Regions from separate parts of the Vibrio celticus genome, predicted to be linked through region 3. Evidence: predicted binding sites of a transcription regulator. Region 3 holds the regulator's gene; each other region holds the start of a gene.

Region 1 (10,623 bases), 190 kb from region 3:
GTGACTGTTCGTTTTGCTTTTCCAAGAGCTTCCGGTTCCGTGGTTGCTTGGTCAAGATCGAACTCTTCTTTGGTTACTGCATTGCTTATACTCATAACGCCTCCCCCTGGCGAAATTAGCATGACATTACAACTTCATATGTCGCTAAATGACTATGTCACTCCATACAATACGTAATTTTTGCATATTGTATTTAAGGTAAATATCGTTTTGGATTAACGGATTTACCTTGGTAACGAATCTCAAAGTGCAACCTAACACTGCTGGCTCCAGAGCTTCCCATTGTTGCTATCTTCTGCCCTGGTTTCACACTTTGCCCTTCAGATACTAATAGTCGGTCGTTATGCGCGTATGCACTTAAGTAATTATCATTGTGCTTCACAATCACTAGATTGCCGTAGCCTCGTAGTGCATTACCCGAATAAACAACCGTTCCCCCTGCAGTAGATACTATTGGCTGACCTCGCTGTCCTGCTATGTCTATGCCTTTATTTCCTTGTTCGCCTACAGAGAAATTCTTGATTACTCTCCCTTTAGTTGGCCATAACCATTTGGATACTTTATCACTTGTTGGTTTGGTGGGCGGTGTAACATTCTGTTTACCTTTAGAACCAACATACTCCTTTGATTTGGATTGTTCAACCTTCTTCGGTGGATCTTTTTTCACCACTTTGGTGGTAGTTTGAGCTGGAGCCGGTTTAGAGTTTTTGCTCTTTTGTGGTGTGGTTTTCGGTTTACTTGCCGCAGATGACGTTGTGGATGCGGCGACAGGCGCAGCAACTGCTGCTGCCGCTACCGTTGACTTACCATACGCTGGCGCGTTGTAGCTAGGACGCCATAACTTAAGCTTCTGCCCTGGGTGGATAGTGTAAGGAGCAGACAACTTGTTATAACCGATGAGGTCTTTAACGTCTTTATTGGTGACATAAGCAATGAAGTAAAGGGTGTCGCCTTTTTTAACTTCATAGTAACTGCCACGATAACTACCACGATCAATCGATGAGTAATTCTTGTTTAGGTTTGAAACGGGCGCAGGCGAATTCGCTGCACACCCAACAAGGGCACAGCTAAGCAGTAAAGTACTTCCTTTTAACAACTTCGAACGCATCGACTCTCTATCCACCTACACCATTAGTCTTTTATTAAGCTAGCTCACCAGGAACAAGAGGTACAAATCTCACCATCTCGATAACACTCGATAAAAACTCATCGCCGTGTCGAACGATCTTCAATAGTTGCTGTTCGTCATCACCGACTGGAATCAGTAAACGACCGCCATCTTTCAGCTGTTGCAGAAGCGCTTGAGGAATCGACTCTGCAGCGGCGGTGACAATAATCGCATCAAAAGGGGCTTTTGAAGACCACCCTTGCCAACCATCACCATGCTTAGTTGAGATATTGTAGAAATCGAGTTGCTTCAACCTACGTTTCGCATCCCATTGTAGCGACTTTATTCTTTCAACCGAATACACATGATCAACAAGTTGAGCCAATACCGCAGTTTGGTAACCAGAACCCGTTCCGATCTCCAAGACACGGCTATCTTGTTGTAATTCAAGTAGCTCTGTCATTTTAGCAACAATGTATGGCTGTGAGATTGTCTGACCCTGACCGATAGGCAGCGCATTATTATCATAGGCTTGGTGATACATCGCCTGCGATAAAAAGCTCTCTCTCGGCAATTGGTAAATCGCATCAAGAACCTTTTGATCTCGGATGCCATTTTCAATCAGAAAAGTAATTAAACGCTCAGCTTGCGGATTACTCACTTACTTCTCCCCTAACCATGTTGCCATCGCGCCCAACGACTCATGCGCCGTCAGATCAACCTGCAACGGTGTTACCGACACAAAGCCATGCTCAATCGCGTAAAAATCGGTGCCTTCACCGGCATCTTGCTCTTTGCCCGGAGGGCCGAGCCAATAGATATCGTGACCACGCGGGTCTTTTTGCTTGATCATATCTTCAGCGTGATGACGAGCACCTAGGCGTGTCACCTGAGTACCGGACAGTTGTTCTAAGGCTAAATCAGGAACGTTCACGTTCAACAAGCGATTGGTCGGGATTGGGTTTGCTAAATGTTGTTCGACAATACGACGAGCAATCACTGCCGCTGTCTTAAAATGTTTTTTTCCCACCAGAGAAAACGCTACCGATTGAACACCTAGAAAATGCCCTTCCATTGCTGCTGCCACCGTGCCGGAATAAAGCACGTCATCACCCAGGTTAGCACCGTGATTAATGCCCGTTAATACCAGATCAGGCATATCGTTCTTTAGCAGTTCGTTTAACGAAAAATGCACACAGTCGGTCGGTGTTCCTTGTACCGAATAGGTATTTTCAGCAATCTCTTGAACACGCAGAGGTTGTTCTAAAGTTAATGAATTTGACGCACCCGAGCGATTACGGTCAGGGGCAACAATGATAACTTCAGCAAGATCACGTAGCTCATTTGCCAGCTCATGAATACCTTGAGCGTGCACACCATCATCATTGCTGAGTAAAATCTTCATCCTGTATCCTTTCTTTTGTTCCCATACTAAGCCAAGCCACTTAAATTCCAATATCAAGTGACCCAGCTCCAAGCAGAATCGTTATTGCTCGTAGGTTCTTTCTACGTGTACTTCTTCAACCAACTCTCGAACGATAGCAGTTGCGAAACAACCTGCGTCTAGAGAGAACTTAAGAGTGATATTATCTTCGTTCACTTCCCAAGTTAAATCGGTTGGTTTTAACGATGCTTCACGACGGTCATGGCGCATGCGGTTACCGCGAATCAGCGCCATTAGGTCAGGTTCAGAATCAAGATGTTTTTGCTCTAACGCTTGAGACTCATCAGTCGTTGGCAAAGCATTATCGCCAGCCAAAGCAACAGTAACCCATGCAGCGCCATTCAGGATGTCTTGGTTTACTGCTTCGATATTGTCCGCAGTTACCGCTAGTTGAGCGCCGTCTTTCATGACAATATCGCCAACCAATGCCGATGCAAACGCATCTTGCTCAATACGGTCTGACAGGATCAGGTTGTAAATCCACGAGCGAGCGGCAGAAAGGTACAAGCTGCGCTTATTCTGGTTACGAGTACGAACGTTATCACGGCCCCAACGACGAGCTTCAGATAAGTTGTTACCTTCATTACCAAAACGCTGAGCACCGAAGTAATTTGGCACGCCAACTTGAGCGACTTTTTCCAAACGTTTCACGACATCATCACAGTCTGTTACTTCAGACAAAGTCAGCTCGAATTGGTTGCCAACTAAATCACCCGGGCGTAACTTTTTGTTGTGTCGTGCTATCGCCAAGATCTCAATGCTTGGGTACTGTGCTAAGAAAGCTGAAAAGTCAGGCTCACCTTTTGGTAGGTGCACACTCAACCACTGCTCAGTTACTGCGTGACGGTCTTTTAAACCTGCCCAGCTCACGTCTTTCGACTTAACACCGCAAGCTTTAGCCAGCTCGTTTGCTACGAAACTCGTGTTTTCACCGGTTTTACGAATACGAACCATTAAGTGCTCGCCTTCACCAGTAAACTCAAAACCCAAGTCTTCATTAACGACAAAGTGTTCGGCTTTTGCTTTTAGTTTTGCTTTCGCAGTTGGTTTACCGTTTAGATAAGCCAATGAAGATAAAATATCTGACATGCTGTTCTTTTCGTGTTGGTGCTTACGCACTTTTAGTAATTAGGACCACCGCTTCACATGCGATGCCCTCTTTGCGACCTGTAAAACCTAAACGCTCAGTGGTCGTCGCTTTTACATTCACATTGCTAATGCTGGTTTCTAGGTCTTGAGCAATAGCTTGGCACATAGAGTCTATATGAGGCGCCATCTTTGGAGCTTGCGCCATGATAGTAATATCGGCATTACCAATCACGTAACCTTGTTCTTTTACTCGACGGTAAACATCTTTCAGTAGTTCACGGCTATCCGCGCCTTTCCATTCGTCATCGGTATCAGGGAAATGACGACCAATATCACCCGCAGCAATCGCACCTAATAGAGCGTCACACAACGCATGAAGGGCTACATCACCGTCTGAGTGGGCAATAAGACCTTGCTCGTAAGGGATGCTTACACCACCAATAATTACAGGGCCTTCACCACCAAACTTATGTACATCAAAGCCATGGCCAATACGAATCATCATTATTCCTTATTCTGACTTAAATAGAACTCAGCAAGCGCTAAATCTTCAGGCTGAGTAATCTTAAAATTATCTGAGCGCCCTGCCACTAAAGCGGGCGATAAACCTTTCCATTCAAAGGCTGAGGCTTCATCAGTAATTGAAGCGCCTTGTTGCAACGCCTCACTTAATACCTTCCACAGAGGCTTTGCTCTGAACATTTGTGGCGTAAGTGCATGCCATAAATCGGCACGCTCAACGGTATGCTCAATCTGCCCTTGGGCACCGCGCTTCATCGTGTCACGCACTGGAGCCGCTAAAATAGCGCCCACATCATGGCTCATTGCACCGGAAATTAGCTTGTCGATATCACTTAGCTGAACACACGGCCTTGCCGCATCGTGAACCATTACCCAATCACTAAGCTGCTGCTCAGCGATATAGTTTAGCGCAGAGAGTACAGAGTCTGCTCGCTCGCTTCCGCCAGACACTCGGATCACTTGTGGATTCTGGTTAAGTGCTAGCTCAGGGTAGTATGGATCATCATCACTGATCGCAACGACAATTTGAGCGACTTGAGGGTGAGACAGTAATTTCTCAACGGTGTGCTCTAAAATTGTTTTGCCGTGAATCTTAAGATATTGCTTAGGGCGGTCTGCCTTCATTCGGCTACCGACGCCTGCCGCAGGTACAACAGCAATCACGCTTTGAAGTTGAGTCGACATTAATGGGATTCCTCACCAATGATGCGATAAAACGTTTCGCCTTCTTTGACCATTCCAAGTTCATGACGTGCGCGTTCTTCTATCGCGTCTAAGCCTTGGCGTAGATCGTCAATTTCAGCAAACATTTCTGCATTTCGAATATGCAGCTTTTCATTTACTTGCTGTTGAACTTGGATTTCGTTGTTCACACCGTAGTAATCAGAGATACCATTTTTACCGAGCCACAGTGTGTGTTGTAGCCAGCCAAACACTATGAGCAGTACTAAAGCAAAAATTCGCATAACACCTTTCGCCGGTTGAAAAAGAAGGAGCTAGAATAAGGCACATATATACCATAATGAGCTTATTGGTGCGAGATATGTGGTGTCAGGGAATCAATAAGTCGGGGAATTATTGTTATTCGAAATCCACAATGAGATTCCCGACTCCCTCCTCCGTCGGTCTCGAGAATGACGGGGAATACAAATCACTGCAGACAAAAAACTCAAAGAGATAGCACCTTCCCTAAGCCACATACTCTCGTCATTCCCAAGAAGGAGGAACGACTGAGTTGGGAATCTATGGAGTCAAAGGTAAATAAGAGATTCCCTATTCCTTCCTTCGTCAGTCTAGGGAATGACGAATTTTAGGCAAAAAATGCCCCGCATAAGCGAGGTATTTAAAAAACTTAGATTAACAATTCGCTAGGAATTATTGACCTTTAACTTCTTTAAGACCGCTTTCGTTGTAAAAAGGAGGAGCTTTAGAAATTAGACCTCACTTTCCTACAAGCAAAAAAAAACGCCCTACCGAAGTAGAGCGTTTTCAAAAGCTTTAAGCTAATAATTCAGAGTGAATTATTGACCTTTAACTTCTTTAAGACCGTTGTAAGGAGCTTTAGAACCTAGAGCTTCTTCGATACGGATAAGTTGGTTGTACTTAGCAACACGGTCAGAACGGCTCATAGAACCAGTTTTGATTTGACCTGCAGCTGTACCTACCGCTAGATCAGCGATAGTTGCATCTTCAGTTTCGCCAGAACGGTGAGAGATTACTGCAGTGTAGCCAGCGTCTTTAGCCATCTTGATAGCAGCTAGAGTCTCTGTTAGAGAACCGATTTGGTTGAACTTGATAAGGATAGAGTTAGCTACGCCTTTCTCGATACCTTCAGCAAGAATCTTAGTGTTTGTAACGAACAGGTCGTCACCAACGATTTGAAGCTTGTCGCCTAGAAGTTCAGTTTGGTGCTTGAAGCCATCCCAATCTGACTCGTCAAGACCGTCTTCGATAGAAACGATTGGGAAGTTGTTCGCTAGCTCAGCTAGGTAGTGGTTGAACTCTTCAGAAGTGAAAGTTTTACCTTCGCCCTTCATGTTGTAGATGCCAGCTTCTTTGTCGAAGAACTCAGATGCTGCACAGTCCATAGCAAGAGTAACGTCTTTACCTAGTTCGTAACCAGCAGCTGCAACAGCTTCTGCGATAACTTCTAGAGCTTCAGCGTTAGACTTAAGGTTAGGAGCGAAACCACCTTCATCACCAACTGCAGTGCTGTAGCCTTTAGACTTAAGAACTTTAGCTAGGTTGTGGAATACTTCAGCGCCGATACGTAGACCTTCTTTAAGAGTTTTAGCGCCAACTGGTTGGATCATGAACTCTTGGATGTCAACGTTGTTATCTGCGTGCTCACCACCGTTGATGATGTTCATCATTGGTAGAGGCATAGAGAACTGACCAGCAGTACCGTTTAGCTCAGCGATGTGCTCGTATAGAGGCATGCCTTTCGCAGCAGCAGCAGCTTTTGCGTTAGCTAGAGATACAGCTAGGATAGCGTTCGCGCCGAACTTAGACTTGTTATCAGTACCGTCTAGGTCAAGCATGATTTGGTCAACGTCAGCTTGTGCTTTAGCGTCAGTACCAACTAGAGCTTCAGCGATTGGGCCGTTTACAGCTTCAATAGCTTTAAGAACACCTTTACCTAGGAAACGTGATTTGTCGCCGTCACGTAGCTCAAGAGCTTCGCGAGAACCAGTAGATGCGCCAGATGGAGCAGCAGCCATACCTACGAAACCGCCTTCTAGGTGTACTTCAGCTTCTACAGTTGGGTTACCACGTGAATCGATGATTTCACGACCTAGAACTTTAACGATCTTAGACATTGAATGTTTCCTTCTCGTTGAATATATAAATGTCAAATTTAAAGGTAGCAGCACAACTTACGCAGCTACCTGTATTCCTTTTTACTTCTCTAACTCGCCGCGCTGGAACTCGCCAGCCGCTTTAACGAAACCTGCAAACAATGGATGACCATCGCGAGGCGTTGAAGTGAACTCTGGGTGGAATTGAGCAGCAACGAACCATGGGTGGTTCGGGTTCTCAATAACTTCAACCAGTTTCTTGTCCGCAGATAGACCCGATACTTTTAGGCCCGCTTTTTCGATTTGTGGACGAAGATTGTTGTTCACTTCGTAACGGTGACGGTGACGTTCATGGATCGTCGCGCTACCGTATAATTCGTAAGCTTTCGTCCCTTTCGCTAGGTGACAAAGCTGTGAACCAAGACGCATTGTGCCGCCAAGGTCAGATGTTTCTGTACGCTCTTCAACTTTACCTTCGCCATCAGTCCACTCAGTGATAAGACCAACAACTGGGTACTTAGTTTCAGTACAGAATTCAGAAGAGTGTGCCCCTTCCATTTTCGCAACGTTACGAGCGTACTCGATAAGTGCTACTTGCATACCTAGACAGATACCTAAGTACGGTACTTTGTTTTCACGAGCGTATTGAGCAGCAAGAATCTTACCTTCAACACCACGGTCACCAAAGCCACCAGGAACTAGGATTGCATCTAGGCCTTCTAAAACTTCTACGCCACGAGACTCAACGTCTTGTGAATCTACGTATTTAATATTAACGCTTAGGCGATTTTTCAAGCCCGCGTGTTTTAGCGCTTCATTTACTGATTTGTATGCGTCTGGTAGTTCAATGTACTTACCAACCATACCAATCGTCACTTCACCCGTTGGGTTAGCTTCTTCGTAAATTACTTGTTCCCATTCAGACAGGTCTGCTTCTGGAGCTGTGATGCCGAAACGCTTACATACAAGTTCATCAGTACCTTGAGCTTTAATAAGCTGAGGGATCTTGTAGATAGAGTCAACATCGCGCATAGAAATAACTGCATTTTCTTGCACATTACAGAACAGAGCAATTTTCTTACGCTCGTTCGAAGGAATGTTGCGGTCTGAACGACAAACTAGGATGTCTGGCTGAATACCAATAGACAGTAGCTCTTTTACAGAGTGTTGCGTTGGCTTAGTTTTCACTTCGCCCGCAGCTGCTAGGTATGGCACTAGAGTCAGGTGCATGAACATTGCGCGTTCACGGCCTAGCTCTACTGCTAGCTGACGAATCGCTTCCATGAATGGTAGAGATTCGATATCACCAACCGTACCACCAACTTCAACGATCGCGATATCGTGGCCAGATGCGCCAGAAATTACACGCTCTTTGATAGAGTTAGTGATGTGTGGGATAACCTGAATAGTTGCACCTAGGTAATCACCGCGACGCTCTTTAGCGAGTACGTCTGAGTAAACACGACCTGCAGTGAAGTTGTTACGCTTAGTCATCTTGGTGCGAATGAATCGCTCATAGTGACCAAGGTCAAGGTCTGTTTCAGCGCCATCTTCCGTAACGAACACTTCACCGTGCTGAGTCGGGCTCATAGTGCCTGGATCAACGTTGATGTAAGGGTCAAGCTTCATCATAGTCACTTTAAGACCACGAGCTTCTAAAATAGCCGCAAGAGATGCTGCAGCAATACCTTTACCTAGAGAGGATACAACCCCGCCAGTAACAAAAATGTAATTTGTCGTCATGTTTAACCTGAAATTGGTTGAATGAGGGAAATGGACTACTTCTGGACGGGATGAAAATATACCAGAAGCCCCTTATCGCCACAACGTGAAATCTATCACACTGCTATTTTTTATTTTTTGCTTCAAATCAATTCATGATAAAAGCTTTGGTTATCTTTTCTCCGCCACCTTGACTTCATCCCACATGGAATCAAGCTGTTGTAGTGAAAAATCGGTCAAAATTTTATCTTGCTGACGAACTTTTTGTTCCACCCCTTTAAAGCGACGTGAGAACTTCAGATTGGCTTTATTTAGTGCAGACTCTGGATTTTTACCCAAATGTCGCACCAAATTGACCGTCGCAAACAGCAAATCACCCAACTCTTCTTCAACCAAATCTTCATTTGGCGTCACTTGAAGCGCTTCTTCTAGCACCTCATCGACTTCCTCTAAAACCTTATTCGCCACTGGGCCAATAGAGTCCCAATCAAAGCCATATTTCGCTACCTGTTTTTGAATCTTTGTAGCACGTGAAAGCGCAGGTAGAGAGTTTGGTATTGAGTCTAGAATACTTTCTTGAGTTTTGCCTGCCTGAGCTTTTTCTTTGGCTTTTTCAGCTTCCCAGTTGGCATTAATTTCTTCATCGCTCGCAAACTCGGTATCAGAAAACACATGCGGATGGCGGCGCGTTAGCTTCTCATTGATGCCATCGACCACATCAGAGAACTCAAACAGCCCTTGCTCTTTGGCGAGCTGGCTGTAGAAAATCACCTGAAATAGCAGATCACCCAGTTCTTCTTGTAGGTTCGGCCAATCTTTGTTGTGAATCGCGTCCACCACCTCGTAGGTTTCTTCGATAGTATGCGGCACAATTGTTTCAAAATTTTGTTTCAAATCCCAAGGACAGCCACCTTCTGGATCGCGCAGCTTAGTCATGATCTGTTCAAGTTGTTCAATCGGGTGATTCATCGCTTTCTTCCTATTCACTGTCTTTGATTTTTAAATTTATAATGTCTTCTATAACTAAAAAAGGTGAGCAGCCAAAACCACTCACCTTTCTATTCTTTCCGTCATCCCCAAGAGCGAAGAATGAGCGAGTTGGGGATCTCAAATCGCTTGACGAGATTCCCTATCACGTTCGTTCCTCACTGTAGGGAATGACAGCTATCTTTTTTACTAAGTAATTAGGGCGTGTTGATCTTTCGTGAGTGTTTTTTGAACAGCATGGTAAAGAGTTATAATTTGCTTCGCCAAAAGTAAAACCATAACCAATACCATGCCAAGAACAATGCTAACTGATATTCGCTGGGAACTGCTACTCCAAGTTATGAAAAGTACAGGTCGTATTTACGATAAAACTGAACATCGAATGACATTTGAAGGAATACTTTATCGAATGAGAACAGGTATTCCTTGGCGAGATCTACCCTCTGAGTTCGGAGAGTGGAGTACCGTTTACAGACGATTTAATCTTTGGTCAAAGAAAGGGATTTTAGATAATCTTTTCAAAGCTTATCTAACATGGCTGATTTTGAATGGGTATTTCTTGATGGCTCTATAGTTAGAGCACATCAGCATAGTACAGGTGCAGCTACTGAAAGTTCAGAGCAAATAGGAAAAAGTCGCGGGGGCAACTCAACCAAAATTCACTTAGCCGTAGATAGTGGTGGCCTGCCGATTTGCTTTGATTTATCAGAGGGACAACGCCACGATATAGTGCATGCCGAAAGCTTAGTTGAGCAACTCGATGAAGTTAATACCATCGTTTGTGATAAAGGATATGACAGCGAACCTTTCCGTATTTTTGTTAAGGAACGTGGCGGAGAAACGGTAATTGCTAAACGCAATTACGGACAAGATATAGACAAAGACAGTATGGATTGGTGTTTATACAAGTATCGTCACTTGGTCGAAAATGCCTTTGGGAGAATTAAGCATTA
Region 2 (10,623 bases), 1.5 Mb from region 3:
CTGGCTGGTGGGATGGAGAGAAGATCATTCGTGACTACTTTATTGCTCACAGTGAAAACGGTCGGTGGCTATGGGTCTTTAGAACACCAGATAAACAGTGGTTTTTGCACGGCTTATTTAGCTAGTCTGTTCTACTGATTCAATTTCAGCGTCCCTTTTCAATCATGTTCACTCGCAATGGTTAAGTGAGATTACTTTATGTCTCAGCAATACTCAGAGCTTTTCTGTCAAAGTAATTACTCCTTTCTAGAGGGAGCTTCGCATGCGGAAGAGCTGGTTTTACAGGCCGACTTCTTACGTTACAAAGCACTCGCTGTTACTGATGAGTGCTCAATCGCGGGCATCGTTAAGGTTCACTCTGCAATCAAGCAACATAAACTGTCGCTCAAGCAAATTGTCGGGAGCATGTTTTGGTTAAATGAAGAGTGCCAAGTGATCTTGATATGCCCAAACAGACAAGCCTATGCAGAGTTGTGCCGTATTATTACTAACGCGAGACGTCGTAGCAGCAAGGGACATTATCAGCTCTCTGAGTGGGACATCATGTCGGCTAAGCACTGCTTTATTCTTTGGCTTCCTCAACAGAAAAATGAAGACGCACACTGGGGGCAATGGCTCTCCCAGCATCATTCAGGTCGGTTGTGGATTGGCTTACAACGACACCTAAAACAAACCGACCAGCAGTACACAGATTACTGCGTTGAGCTGTCACAACATCATCAACTGCCAATAACAGCTTGTGGTGGTGTACTGATGCACAACGCGAATCGCTTACCCTTGCAGCACTCACTTACTGCGATTCAATATCAAAAGCCAATTACCGAAGTGGGCAGTCACTTACTCGCTAATGCAGAACGTTGTTTACGGAGTATCAATAAGCTCTCTCATATCTTCAAAACTGAGTGGCTAGAAGAGAGCAACCGCATCGCTGAGTTGTGTGAATTTAATTTAGATAGCTTGCGATACGAATATCCCAGTGAACTGATTCCTCAAGGTGAGACACCCATGAGTTATCTGCGCATGTTGGTCGAAATGGGAAAACGGGCTCGCTTCCCACAAGGTGTACCTAACGACATCCAACAGATCATAGAAAAAGAACTGGGGCTGATTAGCGAGCTTGACTACCCTTTCTTCTTTCTCACCATTCACGACATCGTCATGTTTGCCAAAAGCCAAGGCATTCTTTACCAAGATCGAGGTTCAGCGGCTAATTCAGTGGTCTGTTACTGTCTAGAAATCACCTCTGTCGACCCAAGGCAGATCTCGGTGCTATTTGAACGTTTCATCAGTAAAGAGCGCGATGAGCCGCCTGATATTGATGTCGATTTTGAACACGAACGCCGTGAAGAAGTTATCCAATACATCTACCAAAAATACGGTAGAGAAAGGGCTGCGCTTGCTGCAACTGTGATCTCTTATCGCTTTAAAAGTGCGGTAAGAGATGTCGGTAAAGCATTAGGGCTACAAGAAACTCAGCTCGACTACTTCATCAAGAACACCAATCGCAGGGACAAAAGCCTAGGTTGGCAGGCTCAGTTAACTCAATTGGGGCTGCAACCTGATTCTTTGAAGGGGCAACAATTTATCCACTTGGTGAATGAGATCATCGGCTTTCCACGTCACCTATCTCAACACGTTGGTGGCTTTGTCATATCTTCAGGGCCTTTATATGAACTGGTTCCCGTCGAGAATGCCGCAATGCACGAGCGAACCATTATTCAATGGGATAAGGATGATCTTGAAACCTTAGGCTTGCTGAAAGTTGATGTGCTCGCGCTTGGTATGCTCTCTGCGATTCGTAAATGTTTCGACCTGATCAAACGTATTCACGGGCGATCACTGACCATTGCTGAGATCACTCGCCTTAAGGATGATCCTCAGGTTTACGGCATGATTCAACGAGCAGACACAGTCGGGATATTCCAAATTGAGTCACGCGCACAAATGAGCATGCTGCCAAGGCTTAAACCGAAGACTTATTACGACTTGGTGATTCAAATCGCTATCGTTCGTCCAGGCCCTATTCAGGGCGATATGGTGCATCCGTTTCTCAAGCGTCGAGATGGCATTGAGCCAATCAGTTATCCATCTAAAGACGTGGAATCAGTACTGTCGCGCACCTTGGGTGTACCGATATTCCAAGAGCAAGTGATCAAACTCGCGATGGTGGCCGCAGGCTTCACAGGCGGAGAAGCGGATCAACTCAGACGCGCGATGGCCGCTTGGAAGAAAAATGGCAACGTCTTTAAGTTTAAAAACAAACTTATCGAGGGAATGCAAAAGCGCGGCTATGAGACAGAGTTTGCTGAGCAGATCTTTAAACAGATATGCGGCTTTGGCGAGTACGGTTTTCCTGAAAGCCACTCGGCTTCGTTTGCGGTGTTAGCGTATTGCTCAGCTTGGTTGAAGTGCTACTACCCTGAATGTTTCTACGCTTCTCTGTTGAATAGCCAACCCATGGGCTTTTATAGCCCCTCACAGTTGGTACAAGACGCACAACGACATAATGTGGTGATACTTCCGGTATGCGTGAACGCTTCTCAAAACGACCACACGGTTGTCTCTCATCAGAATGGTTTAGCGATTCGCTTAGGGCTGCGACAAATCAAAGGATTCAGCGAGCATGGAATTCAAAGCGTGCTCGCCAATCGCCCACAATCCGGTTATCGCCACCCTAGTCAAGTGAAACAGTTATCGATGAATAAGAAAGATATCGAGCTACTGGCATCGGCCAATGCGCTACATAACGTTTCTGGAGACCGCTTCCAGACTCGCTGGGCGATCATGGACTCGGCGTCTGATCTACCTCTGTTTAGCCAAGCCTATGACTATGCAGAGGCAGGACATGACGAACATGCACTGCACAAGCCCAATGAGATGCAAGATCTACTCGAAGACTTCACCAGTGTCGGAATTTCATTGAACAAACATCCAATCACTTTGCTCGAAGAAGCGGGACGATTAGGCCGATTCACACACATGAAAGATTTAATACAACAAAGACACAAATCTATGGTCACCGTTGTCGGATTAGTCACAGGCAAACAATCTCCCGGAACCGCGGCAGGTGTCACCTTTGTCACACTAGAGGATAGTACTGGTAATATTAATGTCGTGGTATGGGGAGCAACCGCGCGCGCTCAACAGCAAGCTTATCTCACAGCCAAGGCGTTAAAGGTACAAGGGATATTAGAAAAAGAAGGAGAAGTCGTTCATGTTATCGCAGGAAAACTTATCGATATTACCGATGAAATTGTTGGCTTGAAAACCAAATCTCGGGATTTTCATTAACGAAGTACCAACTGTTCTCAATCGATCATTGGCTAAAGAAACGAGAGAAAGAAAAACGAAAAAGGGAAGCATCCGCTTCCCTTCAATTCCAGTTGTTGAGTTATGACTCAACTTCAGCTTCCGTACGTCTTTTCTTAAATTCCCTATACAGTAATAAGCTCAAAGTCATAACGACTTTAGACGTTAACCATATCATTAAGAGGAACTACCTTAAATTGTGTGTGAAAAGTTACGCTAGTAGTTGAGCATATTTCGTTAAGAAAAATATGCTGCGTGAATATTAGCAAACGCTTTCTATAAGGTCACTCAAAACAAACCGTACAGCAGCGTTAATTATAAAATCTGACGCATTCGCTCTTGAGTCACTTCAACCAAGAGGTCTGGCTGGAACTTAGAAATAAAGCGGTTACACCCTACTTTCTCAACCATAGCTTCATTAAAACTTCCACTTAATGAAGTATTTAGCGTAATGAATAGGTCATGCATTCTTGGGTCAGTACGTACTTCGTGTGTCAGCTTGTAGCCGTCCATTTCAGGCATTTCAGCATCGGTGATCATCAACAATATTTCTTGATTGATGTCTTTGCCTTCATCACACCAGCCCTTAAGTAAGGTCAGTGCTTCTAAGCCATCACAACACTCAATAATGTTCAAACCCAACTGCGACAAGGTGCCTTTGATCTGGTTACGCGCTGTTGAAGAGTCATCAACGATAAGCACATTGCGTCCTATCATCTCCTGAGCTAATTGTTCATCTAAAACGCCTTCAGAGATCGAGACATCGTAATCAATGATCTCAGCCAACACTTTCTCAACATCGATGATCTCAACGATCTTGTGCTGCTCTTCTTCTTGAATATGCGTAATAGCGGTTAGGTAGTTTGCACGGCCTGTTGTCTTTGGCGGCGGCTGGATTTCTGTCCATGTCGTGTTCACGATATTACGAACTTGCCCAACCAAGAAACCTTGTACGGTTCGGTTGTATTCCGTAATAATCAGGTTGCTCTCTTGAGACTCCGCACGAGATGGCGGAAAGCCAATGGCACTGCGTAAATCGATAACAGGCACCGATTCACCACGTAAAGACGCAACACCCGTAATATGATGATGAGAGCCCGGTAAGCGAGTGAGTACTGGCACTTTGAGGACTTCTTTCACTTTAAATACGTTAATCGCAAATAGTTGACGACTATTTAAGCTGAATAACAAGAGTTCCAGACGGTTTTCACCGACCAGTTTGGTTCTCTGATCAACCGAATTTAAAACGCCAGACATACAACACCTTAGTGACAAATAATAACTGTGGCTACAATAGCCTACTTCAATAGGTTAAAGCAAAGCGCCAATGCACAGAATGCTTAAACTAAGTACAACAAATGATGTTATACAAAGCTTAAGTACATGGAAAGGTTCGGGGTAAGGCTTAAAGAAGAGAAAAAGAGTTAGCCTTCAATAACTTTCATTAGCAGTTGACCATCATATAAAGCCTGCTTGATGAGAGCAGCACCTGGCATGGTTGCCTGCTTATAAAAACGAGATTCCACCAGCTCTAAGTCTTTATGGTAAACCGATAGACTCTGCTCTTCGATACACTTTTGAATCGCCGGGTATAACACGCTCTTCGCCTGATTGATAACACCACCCACCAAGATTTTCTCTGGGTTGAACAGGTTAATCACAATCGCAATCGCAGAGCCTAGGTAACGGCCTAACTGTTCAATCACTTCGACAGCCAGCGGATCTCCATCCGCAGCGGCAGCACAGATCTGTTCAATAGTGACGTCTTCAAACACCGTTAGCGTTGATTCTTCACCATTTGCCAATCGCTCTTTGACTTGCTCACGGATTGCCTGAGAACTCGCCACCGTTTCTAAACAGCCTCGATTTCCACAGTGACAAAGCTTGCCTTCCTTATCGATCTGGATATGCCCCAACTCACCGATGTTACCGTGACGCCCTTGCAGAACGCGACCGTCAAGAATGATCCCGGCACCTAAACCGTGGTGAATCGAGATAAGAACAGAGTTGTCGTTGTCTTGTGAGTTACCAAACAGCTTCTCTGCTAACGCCCACGCTCGGGTATCATTGGCAATAAAAACTGGTAGACCGGTTTCTTTGTAGATCTCCGGCCCCAACGCTAAGTTTTCAACGTTGTAGTGCGGCATCTGCAACACAATACCTTGCTCTGAATTAACCAGACCTGGCAGTGTGATAGCGATACTCGTCACCCTGTCGAGTTGCTCGGCATAGGTTTGGAAGAACTCATCGATTTCATGGAGAAGACGCGCAAGCACATCATCTTGATCGCGTTCATGGATATCAATCTTGGTATCGATAAGCACATCCCCGCCCAATTCATGGAGCGCGATCGTCAAGTATCCACGACCAAGACGCATCGACAGAAACTGCCAACCTTCGTTATTGGTTTGCAGACCGACAGCAGGACGCCCACGAGTCGTGGCTTCTTGAACCGTCGTTTCGTGAATAAGGTGAGCTTCAATGAGTTCACGGGTAATTTTAGTAATACTCGCCGGAGCCAACTCACTTTGCTTGGACAGATCGATACGAGAAATAGGACCTTTAAGGTCAATTAGTTTATATACACGACCAGCATTGACCTGTTTGATATGATCAATATGGCCCGGTTGAGCCATGTACATTTTACGCTCCAGAAATCATCAACGAGGTAATTTTTTTACTTTGCGAAGTAATTGTGAAGTCACTTGGTATATCGCCGTGACCAGTATCACGTATATACATGAATCTTTGTGTATCGAGTCAAATAGTTCGAGGAAAATTAACACCCACATCGATAATTTGCGACTTAATTTTCAGAATAAAACATCGCGTTTGAGCCCTGAATTCAATAATTAAAGGCAAATCAAGAAATATCCTCCTAGCTCCCAATAAATTATCAATTAATGCATATACTTAATTAAGGCGCGTTGACCTTTCGTGGTTAAATTTTGTTCGAGATAAAAGCGTTTTAATCGCGGCGAGGGGGAAGTAGCCTAGTCATTCTAAGCAAATCTCCCTCAACAAAGAGTAAAACGCTTTTAGCCGAACCCTTCGGGCAGCGTTTGCTGGTCATTTCTACTACGTTATCGGCTTCTCATGTAGGCTAGCTACACATCAAAGCCTCTGCCTTGTATAAATACCCAGCAACTCGCTGCAAAAATCAGCTCGAAAGATCAACACGCCCTAGTCTTTTAAAAGATTACTTGGCCTCACTCTAGGAGTATTCATGACAGCCGAATTAAGAAAAACGAAAATCGTCACAACGCTAGGCCCTTCTACTGATAAAGGTAACGTGCTTGAAGAGATCATCAAAGCCGGTGCCAATATCGTTCGTATGAACTTCTCTCACGGCACCAGCGACGACCATATACAACGCGCAGAAAAAGTCAGAGCAATAGCCAAAAGACACGGCACTCAAATCGCCATTCTCGGAGACTTACAAGGTCCCAAGATTCGTGTGTCGACATTCAAAGATGGAAAAATCCAACTTGCCGTAGGCGACCTATTCACTCTCGATAGCAGCCTAGGTTTAGGCGAAGGCAATCAAGAAGCCGTTGGCCTTGATTACAAAGAACTGCCTAACGACGTATCCGCCGGCGATATCCTGTTGCTTGACGATGGTCGTGTTCAACTCAAAGTCACCAAAGTAGAAGGCTGTCGCGTTCATACCGAAGTCATCATTGGCGGCCCACTCTCAAATAACAAAGGCATCAACAAAAAAGGTGGTGGCCTTTCCGCAGAAGCACTAACAGAAAAAGACAAGCGCGACATCGTCACCGCCGCACAAATCAAAGTGGATTACCTAGCGGTGTCTTTCCCACGTAATGGGGAAGACATGCACTATGCTCGTCAGCTCGCACGAGAAGCAGGCTTAGAAGCTCACCTCGTCGCAAAAGTGGAGCGAGCAGAGACAGTCGCTACTGTTGAGAACATGGATGACATCATAATGGCTTCAGATGTCGTCATGGTGGCTCGTGGTGACCTCGGAGTGGAAATTGGCGACCCTGAGTTGGTCGGAGTACAAAAACAGCTTATACGCCGTGCTAGAGCGCTTAACCGAACTGTCATCACCGCAACTCAGATGATGGAATCAATGATTTCTGCGCCAATGCCAACCCGTGCCGAAGTCATGGACGTTGCCAACGCCGTACTCGATGGCACCGATGCTGTGATGCTGTCTGGTGAAACCGCTGCGGGTGCTTACCCAGTCGAGACAGTGAAATCGATGGCCGAAGTGTGTATCGGTGCTGAAAAGATGGCGGGTATTAACCAATCGAACTACCGTATTGACCGTACCTTTGTGACGGCAGAAGAAACCGTTTCGATGGCGACCATCTACTCCGCAAACCATATGGAAGGCATTAAAGGCGTTGTCACTCTCACCGAATCAGGCCGCACTGCACTGATGATGTCTCGCCTAAGTGCTGACATGCCTATCTACGCGCTGTCTCGTAACGAAGGAACGCTTAATCGCTGTACCTTATACCGAGGTGTGACGCCTATCTACTTCGAGACAGAAGCCGAAGACAGCTTTGACATTGCACTATCTACACTCACTTGCCTGAAAGAGAAAGGACACCTTAAATTTGGCGACCTAGTGATCGTCACTCAAGGCGACATTATGGATGTAGCAGGGTCAACCAACTGTATGAGAATCTTGCCTGTCACCTAATATTTGACCTTAAGGCGAAACGATTTTCCTAATTTCAAAAGCTTAAAAGGGTTATCGAACCAAGTTCAATAACCCTTTTTCATTTCAGAACACGATTCACTACAATCTGCTTAAACAGCATAACGAGCTCACAGTATGCTAGCTCATCAACTTCGAGAATTACTTGCCAGCAGCAATGGTGGCTAACTGTGGCATATGAGAATTGCGCGCGTTTTCCGTTGAGGTGTAGGTTTCTACAAATCGGTAACCGGCTTCTAAGCCCATTTCGTAATCGTGCAACAGGTCTTCTTTGTCGCTCATTAATGAACTCGATTTTAGCGGCTGACTTGGCGCTATCTGAACCACAAACGCGTCGTCTGGTGGCGAATTCAAAAAATCCTGAGTCAATGAGTAGGTCTGATAATGCACCATCAGCATGTCAGCCAAGCCTGAATCAAACTTATCCCCGATTAAATGACTTAAGCGATAAATATCATCTGCACCAAATAGCCAGCGACCACCGTTCAGCAGGTCTAAATGCCCACGGTCACGCTTCTGCTCTTTTGAGCGCATAATTTGTTGTTGGAAGAAAGAGGTCCAGTCGGTTTTCCACTGTTCCACTTTCTGTTGCCAATGACCTTGAACACTGTCGAAAGATTCGCGGAACCACTCCAGTTCTTCGGCAGAGATTGGTTTGGGCGCTTTGACTGGTGCTTCAACCAAATGGGTATTACCTTCCTCCACCACAGGCTCAGTACGAATCACCACAATAGAACGAGCTTGTCTTCGCCACGCTTCCTGAACCGGGATACATGCTGATACACCACCGTCCACATAAGCACTGTCACCAATAAAGACTTCATCATTGTACAAACGAGGAATGGCGCAGGTCGCAATCATCACCTTGTACCAATCTTCGCCCAATAATGGGAAGTAGTGGTCTCGTAAATCTTTGGAATCCGTTACAGCCGCATAGAAGTGGCGATCGCCTAGCGTTTGTCGCCCTAAATCCAGATCGAGCTTATATGGGTAAGCCATAATTTGTTCTAGCGCCCACTCTAATCCTAGGTTCTTCCTGTGTCGTATATAGGAAAAGAGATTGAAGAACTCTGGTGAGGTTGTCAGGTCGAGAACAAAAGAACGGCCAAGGCCTTTATCGCGGCACAGATAAGCACATAAGTTTAGAGCACCTGCCGAGGTACCAAAAAACTCGTCGAAGGGGTCAAAATTTGAGAGAAGAAAGGCATCCAGCACTCCAGAAGTAAAAATACTTCTCTGTCCGCCACCTTGAGCGACCAGTGCTGTTTTTCCAGCAATAAACTTAGCGTAGTAATCCAAGTCTATTGCTGTATCAATATTGGTTATAATCCCACTATTCATTATTCCCTGAGTATAAAAACTCAGCCTCGCAATCGATGGTATTAACTACCAATCGCAATAAAGCCAAATGAAAGAATGATCATGTAGATAAACACGGTAATTTGTAGGGCATTTTTCAGATTATGGTCCATAGACACCTCTGGCTTATTATTAATTTGTCGAGTCTCTATTTAAGTACTATCAGGTGTGTGAAGTATCTTCAAGAATCGTCGAAATTAGTCGCACAATATTGATGTAACCATCACAATTAGTATGTGTATGGATAAGGATATACTCATGAATAACAAAGTAAATATGATGGCACTGATTACGCTTCTCTCCGTTTCAAGCGCGTATGCTTCGCCGGAGATCATCATTACACCTATGGTAGGTTATACCGGCGGTGGCAGTGTCGAAGACCAGGACGGTAAAACCTATGACATGAAAGGCTCTGAAAACTACACCTTTGCCATTGAAACGCCACTTGAAAAAGGACGCATCGGCTTCTTCTACTCCAATCAGAGCTCGGAATTAGAAACACTCAACCTAAGCTCCTCCATCCAATACCTGCACCTTCAAAGCAGCATCTACTACCCTGCTTCGCCTGTGTTGTCGGGTTATCTAGGGCTAGGCCTGGGTGCTTCTTACGTCGATGTAGACTGGGCAAAAGATAAGTATGGATTCTCAACTTCTATCTTTGGTGGCTTAGAGTACAAATTTAGTGACCGACTAGCGTTGAACACACAAGTACGTTGGTTAGGCACGGTTGTCGACAACGATACCTCCGGTGTGTGTAACATCCCAAGTAACGGGCAAGAGTGCATCATTCGCTTTGATACCGACTGGATGAACCAATTCCAAGCCAATGTCGGGCTGAGTTTTACTTTCTAAGCGGCTCAATGAAGCAAAAATATAAGATCGGCCCAAACGAAAAAACCAGCTAAATGCTGGTTTTTTCATTATTAAAACGGTTTTAGTTCAGGTTAGAACTTATAGGTAACACCTAAAGCGCCGCCTATTTGCAACTCAACACCTTTATACATATCGAGTTCAGGATGAACTTGAGCGTAAGCATTCCAACCTTCGTAGAAATTCACTTTCACGCCTAAGGGCAAGCGCAAGCCAAAGTCGTCATTCCATTCAGCCCAAGCACCAGCACCGACGTACCAGCTCAACGGAGCTTCAGTCTCGAACTGACCACGCTTCAAAATGTAATCAAAGGCAGCGCCGTCATTGCCAATCGTAGCACGGTATTTCTGATCAAATTCCACAACGACACTCAGGTCTTGGTCAATGGCGAGTCC
Region 3 (10,623 bases):
CGAAGGCAACTCTCCTTTCTGGCAATGGTTGCAAGAGCACTTCTTCTCGATTGACTTCACGCTTGCCGATTACCTAACCGGTATTGGTAAGAAAGGCTTCATTGCAGACCTAATGCCGAAGCTACCTATCTACGTGAACCTACTGAGCAAAGAAGCTCAAGCGGTGATCGGAGAGGTACATGACAATACGCGCCCTGCACTTAAGTTGCTGGAACGTGAAGGTTTCACTAACCGTGGCTATGTCGATATCTTTGATGCAGGCCCAACGGTTGAGTGTGATCTAAGAAACATCGAATCTGTGCGTTACTCAATTCGAGCACAGGTTCAAATTGCAGAGCACTCTAGCTCTAAAGACTTCCTAATTGGTAATACCTCGTTTGAGAACTTCCGCGCAGTAGCCGCGAAAGGTGCGTATGACCAAGCAAGCGACACAGTGATTTTATCATCTGAAGTAGCAAGCGCTCTTGAAGTAACAGAAGGCGAATTCGTTCGCATGTTGGCTCAGTAAGAGCGGCGATTATCTGTCGAAGATTTTAAGGATAGAAGTATGACTCAGTGGATAGCAGGACAGTGGGTGGCAGGTCAAGGTGACGCCATGACATCAGTAAGCCCATACAACAATGAAGTAGTGTGGCAGGGTGATAGCGCAACACCAGCACAGGTTGAATCTGCAGTAGCAGCAGCTCGTGAAGCCTTCTTGGTTTGGAAAAAACTGAGCTTTGCAGAGCGTGAAGCGATCGTGTTGAACTTTGCTGAGAAAGTTAAAGAGAACAGCGAAGAAATCGCACAGATTATCGCGAAAGAGACGGGCAAACCGATTTGGGAAACTCGCACTGAAGCGGGAGCGATGGCGGGCAAGATTGCTATCTCAATCCGTGCTTACCATGAGCGTACCGGTGAAGCTTCTCGTGAAGCGGCAGGCAACCAGATTGTACTGCGTCATCGTCCATTAGGCGTGATGGCGGTATTTGGTCCTTATAACTTCCCGGGTCACTTACCAAACGGTCATATTGTTCCTGCATTGCTATCGGGTAATACCGTGGTATTTAAGCCTTCAGAGCAGACACCTTGGACGGGTGAGTTTGCGATGAAGCTATGGCAAGAAGCGGGTCTTCCTGCTGGTGTAATCAACCTAGTACAAGGCGCTAAAGAGACAGGTATCGCACTAGCCGATGCCAAAGGTCTTGATGGCGTGCTGTTCACAGGTAGTGCTAATACTGGCCATATCCTGCATCGTCAATTCGCGGGTCAACCGGGCAAGATGCTAGCGCTAGAGATGGGTGGCAATAACCCTATGGTGATCAGTGACCAATATGGTGACGCAGACGCAACGGTATACACCATTATCCAATCGGCGTTCATCAGTGCGGGTCAACGCTGTACATGTGCTCGTCGCCTGTATGTGCCTGTTGGCGAGAAGGGTGATCTGCTACTCGATAAGCTGGTCGCAGCGACGCAAAAGATTCGTGTCGATCAGCCATTCGCTGAACCAGCACCCTTTATGGGGCCGCAAATCTCTGAAGCTGCGGCTAAGTTCATTCTGGACGCGCAAGCGAATCTACAATCGTTAGGCGGTGTCAGCCTAGTAGAAGCAAAAGCGGGTCAAGCGGCGTTTGTTTCTCCGGGTATTATCGATGCAACCAACATTGCTGAACTGCCGGATGAAGAGTACTTCGGTCCATTGCTACAAGTTGTTCGTTACCAGTCACTAGAGCAAGCGGTTGAGCTAGCTAACGACACTCGTTTTGGTTTATCTGCTGGCTTAGTATCAACAGATGATTCTGAATGGGAATACTTCGTTGACCATATCCGTGCGGGTATTGTTAACCGTAACCGTCAGCTAACAGGCGCAAGTGGTGATGCACCATTTGGTGGTCCGGGTGCTTCAGGCAACCTACGCCCAAGTGCTTACTATGCGGCGGACTACTGTGCTTATCCTATGGCTTCAATGGAAGGCGGTGAAACTCAACTTCCAGCAACGTTTAGCCCAGGTATTGAGCTTTAATTTAGGCTAATGAGTCTTAGGCTCATGCGTTAAGCTTGAAAGAGGGAGGTGGTGTTATCACTTCCCTTTTCCACCACGTCCGACACCTAGATTGGGCGGTAGATAATAATAGAACAAGTATGTCACAGGCTGATGGCTGCTGACTCTGTGTCTCAGCTTCTCCCTCTCTAATCCAAATTACTAGCTTGCTAGAACCTCTGACAAGGAGTCACCATGACGCCCGATCTACTCTTTAAATCACTATGGGACGATTACATTCACAGGCTGTGTCCATCGGCTGAGAAAGTGCATCACTTGCTGAAAGAAGATGAAGCGCTGATCAACGACCATATTGCACTGCGTACTTTTAATGTTGCCCCTCTCGGTATTGAAACACTAGCTAAGCCTTTCCTGGAACTGGGTTACAAGGCGTGTGGCGACTACCTGTTTGAGAGCAAGAAGCTAGTGGCTAAACACTACGAGCACCCAGACCCGAAGCAGCCAAAAGTGTTCATTAGTGAATTGAAGGTAGAAGAGTGTTCAAGTGACTTGCAACAGATCGTTGCGAAGTTGGTTGAGCAAGTCGACGCAACCAAACTTCAAGGTCATGAGTTCTTGTTTGGCGGTCGTCTATGGGGTTTGAGCTTCGCTGATTTCCAAGTGCTTGCAAAAGAGAGTGAATACGCGTCTTGGCTAGCAGCTCATGGATACGGTGCAAACCACTTTACGGTGAGTGTGAATCAGCTAAATAACTTCGATGAAGTACAGGCGGTGAATGACTACTTGAGCGAGTCGGGCTTCACGATCAATGCATCTGGCGGTCAGGTTAAAGGCTCTCCAGAGGTCTTATTAGAGCAATCATCAACAATGGCAGACAAAGTCCCAGTTTCATTTGTTGAAGGCAATGAGATGATTCCTGGGGGCTTCTATGAGTTCGCTAAGCGTTATGCGATGGCCAACGGTGAGCTTTACACCGGTTTTGTTGCAGCATCAGCTGACAAAATCTTTGAGAGCACCAACGGTTAAAGAAAGATACGAGCACGGATTTTGTCCTAGAGATTCGAGTACGCTTCGCTTCGAGACAGTTTGTGCTTGGAAGCTGTAGGTGTTCTATTCGCATCACGTATCTGCTCTATAGATCTTAAGAAAACAAAAAAGCCACCAAACTCGCATTTGGTGGCTTTCAAATTTTTGGCTCAGTTAATCGAGATTAACGAGTGCCGTATACCACGATAGTTTTACCGTGTGCAGAAATTAGGTTCTGCTCTTCTAGCATCTTCAAGATACGACCAACTGTCTCACGAGAACAACCAACGATCTGGCCAATCTCTTGACGAGTGATCTTGATTTGCATGCCATCAGGGTGAGTCATTGCATCTGGCTGTTTCGCTAGGTTTAGTAGCGTTTGAGCGATACGACCTGTTACGTCAAGGAACGCTAAGTCACCAACCTTTTGGCTAGTTACTTGTAGACGGTTTGCCATTTGCGCTGAAAGGCGCATTAGGATATCTGGGTTCACTTGGATAAGTTGACGGAATTTCTTGAAAGAAATCTCAGCTACTTCACAAGGAGATTTAGCACGAACCCAAGCTGTACGCTCTTGGTCTTCTTCGAACAAGCCAAGCTCACCGATGAAGTCGCCTTGGTTTAGGTAAGAAAGAATCATTTCCTTACCTTCTTCGTCTTTGATAAGAACTGCCACAGAACCTTTAACGATGTAGTACAAGGTTTCTGCCTTTTCACCAGCATGAATCAAAGTACTTTTTGAAGGGTACTTATGAATATGACAGTGTGAAAGGAACCACTCTAATGTTGGATCGGTTTGAGGTTTACCTAGAACCATAATATCTCACTTCCTCTGCAGGGTATGCTTGCCGCTTTCCGTATTTTAGCTAAGCCTGGATTGACTTGTAGGATAAGAGCACTCGTTGAGTGCTGCAAGCTATCTTGTGTTTCGTTTAAGAATAGTATCCTTTTTCAGGTACTATTTCTTGATTTTAATCGTGACCAAGCTACGATTTTTTACGCAAAATTGTGCACATGATCACGGTATGAAAAGTAATCAACCAGAATGTCGTTTTGTTAACCTATTTTTCCGGTTTCGATGAGTTGTTGCAGGATTGGCCTCACAATGAGCTCCATAGCAAAACTCATCTTGCCGCCTGGCACCACTAGCGTGTTATGACGAGACATAAACGAGCCATCAATCATAGCCAGAAGGTAGGGGAAATCGACGTTTTTGATGCCACGCAAACGTATAACTACGAAGCTTTCGTCTAAACTTGGAATCCCTTTGGCGTTGAGTGGGTTCGATGTATCTACGGTTGGAACACGCTGAAAGTTGATGTGAGTTCGCGAAAATTGTGGGGTAATGTAGTTAAGGTAATCATCCATCGAACGAACAATGGAGTCCATTACGGCTTCGCGTGAATGGCCACGATCGCGGGTGTCACGAACGAATTTTTGAATCCACTCTAGGTTTACGATAGGTACCATGCCGATCAGCAAATCGACGTGTTGAGAAACGTTAATGTCGCCATCAACCACACCACCGTGCAGGCCTTCGTAAAACATCACATCGGAATTTTCAGGGATCTCCTGCCATGGCGTAAAGGTGCCCGGCATTTGATTGTAAGGCACGGCTTCATCGAAGGTGTGCAGGTAGCTTCGTACTTTACCTGTACCTTCGTTACCGTATTTACGGAAGAACTCTTCTAGCGCACCAAAGTCGTTGGCTTGTGGACCAAAGTAGCTGATGTGCTTACCTTGCTCGCGCGCTTTACGGATCTCGACATCCATCTCTGGGCGAGTGAAGCGATGGAAACTATCCCCTTCAACCCAAGCTGCCTTCACGTCCATCATATTGAACATTTTACGGAAGGCTTCTGAGGTGGTGGTGGTGCCGGCTCCAGATGAACCCGTCACCGCAATAATTGGATGTTTAGCGGACATGACAACCCTTGTCTTTTGAGTAACTTACTTGTTAGCAATCGTTTACCACTATAACACGGCTCCTTTATGAGCGCAGCTTAGAAGCGTTTTGTGACTTGAATATCAACGGTTTCATGGAGCTCAGAAAACACGATGCTGACTTCTCCTGAAGCTAATTGATGTTTCACTTGGTCAATCTTGTTTTGCAGTGAAACCTCTACGTCGCCGTAGTCTGTGCCTTCACGCAGCACGAACTCTTTGATGAGGTTTTCCAGTGTCTCTGGCGCAATGTCTTGCCATGGGATGATCATAAATACTTCTCTCTTTTATGTTCATAGATATGTTTATTGATGTAGAAATACGTGTGCTTAGTAATGTTTTGCTTCTATTTACTAAGGCTCGGTCATTATGCCGAATCTTGGATACTTTCATAGTAGGCAGGCAAGGCTTCTTCTAACCAAAACCTTGGTTTGAGTGTGCTACCAGTAATAAACCCAACATGGCCGCCTTTTTGAAACAGTCGATAATCGATGTTATCGGGCAGAACGAATTTTGGGATCACATCATCGGTCATGAAAGGGTCGTCTTTGGCATGAATGATCTGAGTCGGCAGTTTGATCTTATTGAGCTTAGGCAGTGCAGAACATTGCGCATAATAATCTTGGGCATTTTTGAAGCCGTGCAGAGGCGCAGTGATTCGCTCATCAAACTCATACAGTTTGGTGATGTTCTTGATGGCTTCAGCGGTGATGCCAAGTTTTTCCTGTAGCAGGTTAACCTTTTTTAGCGCATTCGATTTTAGAGAGTTGAGCAGGTACTTCTTATAGAGTTTGGAGAAACCACGCTCAATGCGACTAGAGCAACACGCTAAGTCAAAAGGAGCAGATACGATTGTCGCCGCCGACAGTAATGGGTCGTCTGCGTACTCAGCCAAATAGTTCGCCAGCATGTTTCCACCTAAAGATATGCCAACCGCAACCTTAGGGTTATTCGGAAACTGGGCGTGCAAGTGTCTTAGAAAAAAGCGCGCATCTTCGACTTCACCTGAATGGTAAGCGCGAGCCAGGCGATTGGGTTTTCCACTGCAGCCTCTGAAGTGCATCATCACGGACAACCAACCATCTTTAGCAAACGCATTCATTAATCCATTGGCATAAGGGCTCTCAAAGCTACCTTCTAAACCGTGGAATAGAACGAATATCGGCTTGCTACTGCGATCATTCTTATTTGAGGTGTCACCGTCTGGTGATTCGCTCCAAGCAAGATCAAGAAAGTCACCATCGGGTGTTTCTAAGGTTTGCCAGTGAGGATGAAACAGCGCCTGCTTTCGAATAAACCGTGGCACTAAGGTTTGTAAGTGCGGATTAGAGAGACCAGCGGCTGCGGTAAATATTGTCATAAAAACGATCCATGCTTCTTTTACGGGTTTTGATAACGTGTTGAGCTTGTAACGAAACGCCCACGTTTTTATTTGAGCTTGGTTGATTCTCGGTATAAGCGCAAGGCTTTCACTTATATGAGATACAAAAACAGGCCATGGTTAACTGCTTGAATAATATCAAGGTTAAGCTTGGGTCTTGATGGAATAAAATGGAAAGAGAACGAGCTAGGGCTGTGGTGCTGGTTCAGAAAAAGCGTCGTAGAGGTTTTCTGCCCCTAATAAACGACAGTACTGAAAAGCGAGCGGTGATTGCTGATTAGCGTACAGTTGTAGGGAGTTAATACAGTCGACCAGATCGGACTGTTGTTGCTTTTCAAGCTGTAACTCAAACTGCAAGGCTTCACGGTATAGCGAGTCGACAATGTGTGCTTTGAGATGTTTACGTAGCTCTCGATAACTATGAAGCAAGGTTTCAGAGCGGCTCAAGCACTGTTGAACCTTGTGCCACTCTTCTTCAGCGAAAGACAATTGCTGCTCATCAAGCCATTTGAGAAGCAGCAGTAGATTGACGTTGCCGTGGAACTGGTTTTGCAAAGCTAGGCACGCATCCTTTACACCGCGCACACTGTAATACTGAAGGCTAAATTGCCATAGTCGTTCCAGTGTTAGTGATATTGGGGCGTGCTCTGGGCTCATAAGCTATCCATATTCTGTTCCATCTGCTCAAGATCTTCTTGAGTGGACATCCAATCCATTTCAACTTCTTCTAGCTGTGACTTACTGCTCGCTTGGAGAGCGAGTACTTTATTCAGTTTAGCCTTATTTTCAGCTTCATACAGTGATGTGTCGGATAATTCTTGCTCAGCTTCTTCAAGAGCCTGCGTTAATGTATCCATCTGCTTTTCAAATTGAGTGAGCTTTTTACGAAGTGGTGCCGTCAGTTTACGGAACTCGGCTTCTTTTCGTTTCTGCTCTTTTTTCGCTGCTGCACTGTTGGCGCCGTCTTTGGCTGGTGCCAATGCTTGTGCTTCTTTGCGCTCAACTTTCTGTTGTTCGGTTAGCCACTTGTAGTAATCGCTTAAGTCACCATCAAACGGTGCTACTTGGCGGTCGTGTACAAGGTATAAATCATCGGTAGTCGCACGCAGTAGGTAACGGTCGTGCGATACGATAACCATTGCACCTTCAAACGTCTGCAGGGCAAAAGTCAGCGCTTGACGCATGTCGAGATCCAAGTGGTTGGTTGGTTCATCGAGTAGCAACAGGTTTGGTTTTTGCCATACCAGTAGCGCTAATACTAAACGCGCTTTTTCACCACCAGAGAAGGGTGCCACTTTATCGAGCGCTTTTTCACCTTGGAAACCGAAGCTACCTAGGTAATCACGCAGTTGTTGCTCGGTGTGCTTAGGGGCAATCTGCATCATGTGTTGCAGCGGTGTTTCTTCAGGGTGCAGCGTCTCTAATTGGTGCTGTGCAAAGTAACCAATCTTAACGCCTTGCGAATAGCTCAGCTCACCACCTTGCTGTTTCAGTTCGCCAGAAAGCAGTTTAATCAGTGTTGATTTACCAGCACCATTTCGACCAAGTAGACCAATACGGCTGCCCGGCACTAGGTTCAAGCGAATCTTCTCTAGAATCAGATTGTCATCGTAACCGGCAGAGACCTCGTCCATCATCATGATTGGGTTTGGTAGTGCGTCTGGTTCTCTAAACTCAAAGCTGAATGGGTTATCAAACTGAGCAGGCAGCACTTGTTCCATTTTCTCCAACGCTTTAATACGGCTTTGCGCTTGGCGAGCCTTTGATGCTTTGTAACGGAAACGGTCAATGTAGCTTTGCATGTGAGACATCTGTTTCTGCTGCTTTTGGTACATCGCTTGTTGCAGAATCAGTTTTTGCGCTCGTTGGGTTTCGAACGATGAATAGTTACCCGTGTACTCATTGAGCTGCTGGTTTTCAACGTGCACGATGCGGTTGACGATAGGGTCTAAGAAGTCTCTATCGTGCGAGATAAGCACTAGTGTGCCAGGGTAGCTTTGTAACCAACGTTCTAGCCACATTACTGCGTCTAGATCCAAGTGGTTGGTAGGTTCATCGAGTAGCAGTAGGTCACTGCGACACAGTAGGGCTTGCGCTAGGTTTAAACGCATACGCCAACCACCCGAGAACTGAGTCAGGTTCCATGTCATTTGTTCTTGGCTAAAGCCTAGGCCGTCCAGTAACTCGGCAGCACGTGCCTTGATGCTGTAACCACCAATGGTTTCAATCTTGCCGTGGATCTCTGCTACCAATGTGCCGTTGTCGGCTTGTTCAGCTTTCTCTAGTTGATCTTCAAGGCCACGGTATTCACGGTCGCCATCAATCACGTATTCAATTGCTGTTCTTTCTAATGCAGGTGTTTCTTGAGCAACCCAAGCCATTTCCCAATGGGCTGGTTTACTGAATGAGCCCGCATCAATAGACAGTTCGTCCTTAATTAAGGCGAACAGCGTAGATTTACCACAGCCGTTTTTACCAACCAAACCGATCTTGTCGCCAGGGTGAAAAGTCGCAGATGCTTGGTCGAGGAGTGGCTTACCGCCGCGTAGCAATTGAATATCAGAGAAAGTAATCATAATTGAAATAGCATAGAAATTAGAGGTGAACAGACGCCTGCATAGTAGGCTGAAACCAGATAAAAGTCGATCACAATGCAATTTGCGTTATGATGCCAATAACATATTAATAACTTTTGCTTAAATTCTTGTGGCCTTGCCACCGTTTAGCCCTCAAAGGAATGTTTCAAAGGAATGAGTAATACTCCCTCGACAGACAAAGTCGTGCCAAAGGTGTTGATCATCTACGCGCACCCAGAGCCGCAAACCTCTATTGCTAACCAGATGATGGTTAAGAAGGTAGAGTCGCTCGGTCATGTCAAAGTTCATGATCTCTACGCCATCTACCCAGACTTCTTTATCGATGTGCCTTATGAGCATGAATTGCTCCTTCAATACGATGTGATCGTGTTTCAACATCCTCTGTTTATGTATTCCTGCCCTTCACTGTTAAAAGAGTGGTTTGATCGCGTGTTAGGCAAGGGTTTTGCGTTTGGTGAGCAAAGTGCGCTTAAAGGCAAACACTGGCGCAGTGTGATTACTACCGGTGGTAAAGAAGAGGCGTTTGGTGCCGCAGGCTATAATAAATATCCATTACAAGAGATCTTGCAACCGTTTGAGCTCACCGCTTCTTTGTGTCAAATGAACTGGATATCCCCTTTGGTTTTACACTGGGCCCGAAATGTCACCGATATGACGCGTTACCAACACGCCGAAGCGTATCGAAACTGGTTGCGAGACCCGCTACAAGATATAGGAGCAGATGATGGCTCTGACTAATGATTTTCTACAAAGTAGCGTTATATTTTTAGCGGCTGCTGTGGTTGCGGTTCCTATCGCACAGCGCGCTGGTTTGGGTTCAGTCCTCGGTTACCTATTAGCAGGCGTGGCAATTGGCCCATGGGGGCTTGGTCTAATCAGTGATGTAGAGGCGATTCTGCACTTCTCCGAATTCGGGGTGGTACTGCTGCTCTTCCTGATTGGTCTCGAACTTAACCCGAAAAAACTGTGGCAGATGCGGGCGCCTATTCTCGGGTTGGGTGGCGCACAAGTGCTGATCACCACTCTGATTATTACCGCCATCGTGTGTATGTTTGGTTTAACTTGGCAAACGAGCTTAGTCATCGGTATGGGTTTAGCTTTGTCTTCGACCGCTATTGCCTTGCGTGTTATTGAAGAGCGAGAGCTTGGTGGCAAAGAAGCCGGGCAGTCAGGCTTTGCAGTACTACTTTTCCAAGATATCGCGGTTATTCCAATGTTGGCAATGTTGCCTTTGCTTGCGGGCAATACAGGTGGCAGTTGGGCAGACATGCTTTGGATGCTGGGTGGCGTGATTGGTCTGCTGGTCGGTGGCCACTTCTTGTTGAGACCACTGTTCCGATACGTAGTGATGAGTGGTGTGCGTGAGTTATTCACCGTCGCAGCGCTGTTACTTGTGATTGGTATTGCCGTGATCATGCAACAGATTGGCTTGTCGATGGCATTAGGTACCTTCCTAGCGGGCGTGCTTCTTGCTGAAAGTGAATATCGACACGAGCTTGAAATCGCGATTGACCCATTCAAAGGGTTGTTGCTCGGCTTGTTCTTCATCTCGGTTGGTATGGCGGTAAACCTAGGTTTATTGGCAGAAAGCCCATTCGCAATACTGATTGCTGTATTGGCCCTCGTGGTGTTGAAAGGCCTAGTGCTGTACGCGCTGGCTCGTATCTTTGGTACTCAAGCAAAAGCGCGTA

What was found. Region 3 encodes CRP, which controls carbon source genes, mostly activating them, when cyclic AMP is high. Its sites were predicted from a motif close to TGTGANNNNNNTCACA; they were not measured.
Region 1: OCV19_RS02440 (CTP synthase) is a predicted target of CRP. The motif match lies at 8,789-8,804, and genes of this name have one in related genera.
Region 2: mlc (sugar metabolism global transcriptional regulator Mlc) is a predicted target of CRP. The motif match lies at 6,027-6,042, and genes of this name have one in related genera.

Annotation. Positions count from the first base shown of each region.
Region 1 is NZ_AP025463.1:487,678-498,300, reverse strand. It holds gene rpoS (RNA polymerase sigma factor RpoS) at 1-95, opposite strand, end outside; gene nlpD (murein hydrolase activator NlpD) at 194-1,108, opposite strand; gene OCV19_RS02475 (protein-L-isoaspartate(D-aspartate) O-methyltransferase) at 1,143-1,769, opposite strand; gene surE (5'/3'-nucleotidase SurE) at 1,770-2,513, opposite strand; gene truD (tRNA pseudouridine(13) synthase TruD) at 2,595-3,641, opposite strand; gene ispF (2-C-methyl-D-erythritol 2,4-cyclodiphosphate synthase) at 3,664-4,143, opposite strand; gene ispD (2-C-methyl-D-erythritol 4-phosphate cytidylyltransferase) at 4,146-4,847, opposite strand; gene ftsB (cell division protein FtsB) at 4,847-5,128, opposite strand; gene eno (phosphopyruvate hydratase) at 5,684-6,982, opposite strand; gene OCV19_RS02440 (CTP synthase) at 7,064-8,704, opposite strand; gene mazG (nucleoside triphosphate pyrophosphohydrolase) at 8,855-9,652, opposite strand; one part of gene OCV19_RS02430 (IS5 family transposase) at 9,960-10,194, shown strand; one part of gene OCV19_RS02430 (IS5 family transposase) at 10,194-10,623, shown strand, end outside.
Region 2 is NZ_AP025463.1:2,380,304-2,390,926, forward strand. It holds gene OCV19_RS10680 (Y-family DNA polymerase) at 1-125, shown strand, start outside; gene OCV19_RS10685 (error-prone DNA polymerase) at 199-3,291, shown strand; gene OCV19_RS10690 (chemotaxis protein CheV) at 3,625-4,566, opposite strand; gene mlc (sugar metabolism global transcriptional regulator Mlc) at 4,734-5,951, opposite strand; gene pyk (pyruvate kinase) at 6,536-7,981, shown strand; gene OCV19_RS10705 (patatin-like phospholipase family protein) at 8,141-9,340, opposite strand; gene cydH (cytochrome bd-I oxidase subunit CydH) at 9,382-9,471, opposite strand; gene OCV19_RS10715 (outer membrane beta-barrel protein) at 9,617-10,210, shown strand; gene OCV19_RS10720 (hypothetical protein) at 10,303-10,623, opposite strand, start outside.
Region 3 is NZ_AP025463.1:297,518-308,140, forward strand. It holds gene astA (arginine N-succinyltransferase) at 1-508, shown strand, start outside; gene astD (succinylglutamate-semialdehyde dehydrogenase) at 548-2,005, shown strand; gene OCV19_RS01340 (DUF1338 domain-containing protein) at 2,219-3,010, shown strand; gene crp (cAMP-activated global transcriptional regulator CRP) at 3,195-3,827, opposite strand; gene OCV19_RS01350 (phosphoribulokinase) at 4,067-4,936, opposite strand; gene OCV19_RS01355 (YheU family protein) at 5,014-5,226, opposite strand; gene OCV19_RS01360 (hydrolase) at 5,322-6,314, opposite strand; gene OCV19_RS01365 (TIGR02444 family protein) at 6,522-6,992, opposite strand; gene OCV19_RS01370 (ABC transporter ATP-binding protein) at 6,989-8,911, opposite strand; gene kefG (glutathione-regulated potassium-efflux system ancillary protein KefG) at 9,086-9,670, shown strand; gene kefB (glutathione-regulated potassium-efflux system protein KefB) at 9,657-10,623, shown strand, end outside.